DNA from 3 places in the Kitasatospora sp. NPDC058063 genome. Region 1 is predicted to be linked to each of the others. Evidence: riboswitches for the same ligand, from Rfam matches in the RefSeq annotation. Region 1 holds a riboswitch; each other region holds the start of a gene.
The links. Region 1 has a riboswitch for thiamine pyrophosphate ahead of thiC (phosphomethylpyrimidine synthase ThiC). Riboswitches for the same ligand answer to the same signal wherever they lie in the genome.

Region 1 (2,257 bases):
CGGCGAGCCGATAGTCCGCGTCGGCCCAACTGTAGGTGGGGTAGAACTCGACAGCGGGGGACGACACGGTGTTGTAGTCGAGGGTGGTCCCTTCGACCGAGCCGGCGGACACCCGGACGGTTCCGCGGTCCACGACGTTGTTGGTGATCGTCGCGTGGTCCGAGGAACCCGCCAGGTCGATGGCGGCCAGGGCGCTCCAGCGCGTGGTGTTGTTGGTGACGACCGTGCCCGGCGCGTCGGTCAACGAGACGGACGACCCCCCGAACGTGGAGGCGAAGTCGTTGCCGGCGATCACCGTCCCGGCGATACCGGGGCCGACCTTCACACCACCGGTGGTGCCGCGAACGAACGAGCGCTCGATGCGCACGTGGTCGCTGGCGCCGGTGACGGCGACGGCCGGACGGACGATCTTGTCGTCCCGCTGCTCGATCCAGTTGCCGGAGAGCTCGACCCGGCTGACGCCGTCGAGCTCGAAGTGTGTGACGTCGAAGCCGGAGAACACGACGTCGTGCTGGCCGGATATCGTCACCGGCTGCCGCAGCGGTCCGGCGATGACCGGGAAGGTCGACGTCCTGCCCGGAAGGGACGGCAGCTTGCCGATGCGGCCGGTGCCGCGGAAGGTGATCGGCTTGCCGGGCTCGCCGGAGCGCCGGACGGTCACGTCCTCGGGGTAGGTGCCGGGCGCGACCTCCACGGTCTGGCCCGGCAGTACCCGGTCGGCGGCGGCCTGGACGGTGCAGAGCGGCTGGGCCTGGGTGCCCGGGCCGCTGTCCTTGCAGAGACCGCCCTGGACGTAGAGGACGGCGGCCGGCTCGGCCGCGGCCGCGGGCAGTGGCAGGCCCACCACCGCGGAGACCACGGCGGCGCTCAGGCCGGCCGCGTGACGGATGCGCACGGTGCATTTCCCCCAAAAGTTGTCAAAGCCGTGAAACCCCTGAGCGGGCGCCGATCCGGTTGGGCCGTGCACGCCCTGATGGAGTGTCTGCGGAGTATCGGTGAGCATTATGGGGGCGGGGTGGGACAGGTCCGGCCGCGGGGCCCGGTCGGTGCGGCCGACCGGGCGGGGTGGGGCGCTCTGGACCTGCGGCGATCGGCTCGCTACGGTGTTGGGCGTCGTGTGCAGGCAACACCGCCTGCGACGCGGGAGCTCGGAGCACCGGGCTGAGAGGACGCTGACCGGGACGTCGACGGACGGACCGACGGCTGCGTCGACCGCAGGAACCTGACCGGGTAATGCCGGCGTAGGGAGTAGAGGTCAGATGACCACGTTCGAAGCACAGCCGCAGTCTGCCCAGGGCGCCCCCAGCAGCGAGCGCACCGGCTACCCGACCCCGGCCTGGCGCAAGGCCTACCGCGAGGGGTCGCGCCCCGACCTGCGCGTTCCGTACCGCGAGGTGCGGCTCAGCAACGGCGGGTCCGTCCCGCTGTACGACACCTCCGGCCCGTACACCGACCCGTCCTTCGAGCCCGATGTGCGGCGCGGCCTGCCCGCCCTGCGGGACGCCTGGATCCGCCAGCGCGGCGACGTCGAGGAGTACGACGGCCGCGAGCCGCGCCCCGAGGACGACGGGATCAAGCACACCTCGCCGCGCGGCGGGAACCTGCGCAACCTGGACGCCGTCTTCCCCGGTCGGCCGCGTCGCCCGCTGCGTGGCCGCGATGGCGCCGCCGTCACCCAACTCGCCTACGCCAAGCGGGGCGTGGTGACGCCGGAGATGGAGTTCGTGGCGCTGCGCGAGGGCCTGGCGCCGGAGTACGTGCGTGCCGAGGTGGCCCGCGGCCGGGCCGTCATCCCGGTCAACGTGAACCACCCGGAGGTGGAGCCGGCCGTCATCGGCACCAACTTCCTGGTGAAGATCAACGCCAACATTGGCAACTCCGCCGTGACCTCCTCGATCGAGGAGGAGGTGGAGAAGATGACCTGGGCCACCCGCTGGGGCGCGGACACCGTCATGGACCTCTCCACCGGCCGCAACATCCACACCACCCGCGAGTGGATCCTGCGCAACTCCCCGGTGCCGATCGGCACCGTGCCGCTCTACCAGGCCCTGGAGAAGGTGGACGGCAGGGCCGAGGAGCTGAGCTGGGAGGTCTACCGGGACACGATCGTCGAGCAGTGCGAGCAGGGCGTCGACTACATGACCGTCCACGCCGGCGTGCTGCTGCGCTACGTCCCGCTCACCGCGCGCCGCAAGACCGGCATCGTCTCGCGCGGCGGCTCGATCATGGCGGCCTGGTGTCTGGCCCACCACCAGGA
Region 2 (2,257 bases), 220 kb from region 1:
CGGCGTGGCCCAGCACGGAGGCGCTGTAGGAGCTGCCGTCGGCGAACTTGACGGTCAGTTTGCCGCCGTTGAGGGTCGGCGCGACCACGTGGTTGTTGGTGAGGATGTGGCCCTCGGTGTCGAAGACGAAGCCGGTGCCGGTGCCCGACTCGCCGTTGCCCTGCGCCTTGATGGTGACGACGCTGGGCAGCGCCTTCTGCGCGATGGCGGCGATCGAGCCGGGGGCGGGCTCGTTCTTCTGGGTGTCGCTGGCCTGCACGGTGGTGCTGCGGTGGTCGTTCGCGGAGCTGTCGCGGTCGGCGTTGTCGGTGGCGGTCACGCCGAGCACGCCGCCGGCCACACCGGCGACCAGCGCGACGGCCGCGATCAGGGCGACCAGGCCGCCGCGCTTCTTGCGCGGGCCGCCGGGGCCGGCCGGACCGCCGGGGTAGTCCGCCGGGTAGCCGAGCGGGCCCGCCGGGCCGCCGGGGTAGCCCGCGCCGCCGGAGGTGGAGTCGTGGGTGGGGCCCCAGCCGCCGAGCGGCTGACCGGCCCCGAAGGGGTGGTGGCCGTGCGCGGCGGGGGCGGCGGGCGCGACCGGAGCGGCGCCGTAGCCCTCGTGCGCGGCGGGGGCGGCGGGCACGGCCGGAGCGGCGCCGTAGCCCTCGTGCGGGCCGGCCGCCGGGACGCCGTGGGTCGGGGTGGCGTACGGGTTGTCGGCCGTCGGCGGCAGCGCCGGGGCGGGCGCGGCGGCCGGGGCCACCGGAGCCTGCGGGGCGGGCGGCAGGACCGGCGGCGGCGCGTCGATGTAGCCGGTGACCGGGTCGACGGCCGGCTGCTCGGCGGCGGGCGCCGCAGGGGCCGCGGGGGCCTCCGGTGCGGGCACCTTGGTGAAGGCGACGGTGGGCTTGTGCCCGCCCTCGGCCGGGACACCCTCGGCCGCGACGGCGTCGACGGGCGGCGCCGCCTCGACGGGGGCGGCCTCGACGGCGCCCGACTCCGGCTCGGGCACCCGCCGGAAGGCCATGGTCGGCTGGTGCCCACCCTGAGCGGGGCCTTCGGAAGCGGACTCGGCCGCCCCCGGCCCGGCGGGCTGCTCCCCCTGCGGCCCGGTGGGCCCAACCTCGCGCTCGGTGCTCACGGACGACCTCCATAGCTGGCAGAACCAAGGACCATAGTTTTTCGCACTGTCGATTCGATTGCCGTAAGGACCCCTCTGAAGAACTCATAAGAATCCTTAGCCGACGCAGACGCCGACACCCGACACCGGCACCGACGCCAGCACCGACGGCCGAGGCTCCCCTCCCCCGCCGGGCGTCCCGCGATGCGGACCGCGCACCCTCGGCCTTGGGCGATCGCCCCCGTGCCGGTTAGCCTGTCGCTCCAAACTGACACGCGGGAGCTTGGACCCACCAGGCTGAGAGTGCGCATGTCGACCGTACGCCACACGAGTGACGGACGGTCGAGGGGGCGCTGACCGCCGGAACCTGTCCGGGTAATGCCGGCGTAGGGAGTATCGGCCATGCCGCCTGCTTCGCCATCCTCTTCTTCGGGCGCGAACGTTCCCGCCCCCGGCGCGGACGCCTCCGCCGCGGGCGCGACCGCCGTCCTGGAGCGCCCCGAGCACGTCGAAGCGCCCCTGGTGCTGGACACCGAGCCGCCGCGCACGCTCCGCTTCCGGGACCACTTCGCGCTCTGGATGAACCTGGGCGTCAGCCTGATCGGCTTCTCCACCGCCGCTACCGTGCTCGGCGCCCCCGGCAGCGAGCTGTCGCTGGCCGCCGCGGTGACCGCGATCACGGTCGGTACGGCGGTCGGCACCGCGATGCTCGGCGTGGCCTCGCTGATCGGCGCCCGCACCGGCGCCCCCGCGATGGCGAACCTGCGCGGGCTGTTCGGCACCCGGCTGTCGTACCTGCCGACGGTGCTGAACATCGTGCAGTGCATCGGCTGGGGCGTGTTCGAGCTGCTGACCATCTCGGCGGGCGCGCAGACCGTCGCGCACACCACCGGCTACCGCTGGCTGTTCGTCCTGCTCGCGGGCGCGCTGACCACGGCGCTGACCATCTGGCCGCTGGGCTCGATCGCGGTGCTGCGCCGCTTCGTGGCCGGGGCGGTCGCGGTGGCGATGGTGTACTTCACCGTCCAGCTGGGCCGCCAGGGCGTGCCGGACCCGGGGGCGGGCAACTGGCACGGCTTCCTGGGCGCCACCGACGCGATGATCGCGGTGTCGGTCTCCTTCGTCCCGCTGGCCGCCGACTACACCCGGCACTCGCGC
Region 3 (2,257 bases), on a different contig from region 1:
CCATGATCAGCCGGGAGGAGAAGGCCGTCCCGGCGATGGTCAGAAGGTCGTCGGCCATGGTTCAGCCTCCCTGCACGGCGGTGAGGATCTCGATCCGGTCGCCGCCGGCCAGCGCCGTCCCGGGCCACGAACCGCGGGGCACCACGGCCTCGTTGAGCGCGGCGGCGACACCGGTGTTGGCGGCGCTGACGGCGGCCACCACCTCGGCGAGGGTGGTCGTGGCGGACACCCGGCGGGGCTCGCCGTTGACGGTCAGGGCGATCTCGTTCGGGGTGATCTCGTTCGGGGCGATCTCGGTCATGCGGAGGCCTTCGCAGCGGGGGGTTCGGGGGAGAAGCGCAGGGGTGTGAACGGCCTTGCCGTTTCGGGGACTTCACCGGTGGCCAGGTACTCGGAGACCAGGTCGGCGGTCACCGGGGTGAGCAGCACGCCGTTGCGGTAGTGGCCGGTGGCGGCGACCAGTCCGGGCAGTGACGTCGGGCCGAGCAGCGGGGCGTTGTCCGGCGATCCGGGGCGCAGCCCGGCGGAGGTCTCCAGCAGCGGGAGTTCGGTGATTCCCGGGACCAACTCGTGGGCGTCGCGCAGGAGTTCGTACACCCCGCCGGCGGTGACGGTGGTGTCGTAGCCCTGCTCCTCGGTGGTCGCGCCGACCACCAGCTCGCCGTTCTCCCGGGGCACCAGGTACAGGTGCCGGCCGCGGACCACGGCGCGGACGTTGCGGGACAGGAACGGGCGGTAGGCGTCCGGGACGTGCAGCCGCAGCACCTGCCCCTTCACCGGGCGGATCGCGGGCAGCACACCGTCGGGCAGGCCGGGCAGCCGGTGGCTGTGCGGCCCTGCGGCGAGGACGACCTGCCCGGCGCCCACCCGTTCCCCGGTCGAGAGCCGGGCACCGGTCGCGCGGCCGTCCTCGACCAGCAGCTCGACGGCCTCGGCGCGGTGCAGCAGGACGTTCGCGTTCTCGCAGGCGGCGGCCAGGGCGGTGAGCAGGCGCCGGGGGTCCACCTGGTGGTCGTCCGCGACGTGCAGGCCGCCGCGCACGCCGGGGGCGAGCATCGGCTCCAGCCTGCGGGCCTCCCGGCCGGTCAGCCAGGTCGAGTCCAGACCGAGCCGCTGGTGGAAGGCGTGCAGCTCGCGCAGTTCCTCGCGGTCGTCGGAGTCCAGCGCCACGGCGACGGTGCCGCAGCGGCGGTAGCCGGTGTCCCGGCCGCCGCTCGCCTCGGAGAGCTCGGCGGCGAAGGCCGCGTACCGCTCGTTCGAGGCCATCCCGAGGCGGAGCAGCGGCTCCTCGCCGTACTGCAGCTCGGTGACCGGGGCGAGCATCCCGGCCGCGACCCCGGCGGCCCCGCCGCCGGGGGAGGGGTCGACCACGATCACGTTCCGCAGCCCGCGCTGCGCGGCGCGCCAGGCGACGGCGAGGCCGATGACGCCCCCGCCGATCACCAGCACGTCGGCGTGGGCGCCTGATGGCAAGCGTGACAAAGCTGCTCTTCTCCCTTCGCCGGTATGACCCGGATCAGGTTCGGACGGTCGCAGGCCGTGCCAGCCCGCCTCTCAGCCCGGTGCGCCGGGCTCCCGTGTGGTGCCCCCACCTTAACGCCGGGGGTCGGCCCGGCCGAAGGCCCGTACAGCGGGCGGACGGCCCGCAGGCCGCCGCGTCGCGCTGAGTACAGTGACGGGCGTGGCAGAGCTGAGCGGAACGGATCGGGTGGTCGTCGTCGGAGCCGGGCTGGCCGGGGCGCAGTGCGCCCTCAAGCTGCGGCAGGGCGGCCGGCAGGGGCCGATCGTGCTGGTCGGCGAGGAGCCGCACGCGCCGTACGACCGGCCGCCGCTCTCCAAGGACGTGCTGCTCGGCAAGGCCGACTCCACCGCCCTGGACATCGACTACGGGCAGCTCGGCATCGAGCTGCTCACCGGCCGCCGGGCCACCGGCCTGACCCCCGGCGTGCTGCACACCGACGGCGGCGACCTCCCGTACGGCTCGCTGGTGATCGCCACCGGCGCCGTCCCGCGGGCCCTGCCCGGCGCCGAGCGCGCGCACCTGCTGCACACCCTGGACGACGCCCTGGCGCTGCGCGCGCTGCTGCGCCCCGGGCTGCGGCTGGTGCTGGTCGGCGCGGGCTGGATCGGCGCCGAGGTGTCCACCGCGGCCCGCGCGGCGGGCTGCGAGGTGACCGTGGTCGAGGCCGGCCCGGCGCCGCTGCCCGGCGCGCTGCCGACGGAGGTCGGCTCGGCGATGGCCGCCTGGTACGCCGGG

Region 2: linked by a shared signal. The riboswitch ahead of ACFVUY_RS01890 (purine-cytosine permease family protein) and the one ahead of thiC (phosphomethylpyrimidine synthase ThiC) in region 1 are both predicted to bind thiamine pyrophosphate.
Region 3: linked by a shared signal. The riboswitch ahead of thiO (glycine oxidase ThiO) and the one ahead of thiC (phosphomethylpyrimidine synthase ThiC) in region 1 are both predicted to bind thiamine pyrophosphate.

Annotation. Positions count from the first base shown of each region.
Region 1 is NZ_JBHVSD010000001.1:180,777-183,033, reverse strand. Features, by position in the region: gene ACFVUY_RS00920 (PKD domain-containing protein) at 1-895, opposite strand, end outside; TPP riboswitch at 1,131-1,265, shown strand; gene thiC (phosphomethylpyrimidine synthase ThiC) at 1,260-2,257, shown strand, end outside.
Region 2 is NZ_JBHVSD010000001.1:403,536-405,792, reverse strand. Features, by position in the region: gene ACFVUY_RS01895 (S1C family serine protease) at 1-1,120, opposite strand, end outside; TPP riboswitch at 1,365-1,509, shown strand; gene ACFVUY_RS01890 (purine-cytosine permease family protein) at 1,502-2,257, shown strand, end outside.
Region 3 is NZ_JBHVSD010000006.1:35,585-37,841, reverse strand. Features, by position in the region: gene ACFVUY_RS11880 (thiazole synthase) at 1-58, opposite strand, end outside; gene thiS (sulfur carrier protein ThiS) at 62-301, opposite strand; gene thiO (glycine oxidase ThiO) at 298-1,473, opposite strand; TPP riboswitch at 1,477-1,589, opposite strand; gene ACFVUY_RS11865 (NAD(P)/FAD-dependent oxidoreductase) at 1,673-2,257, shown strand, end outside.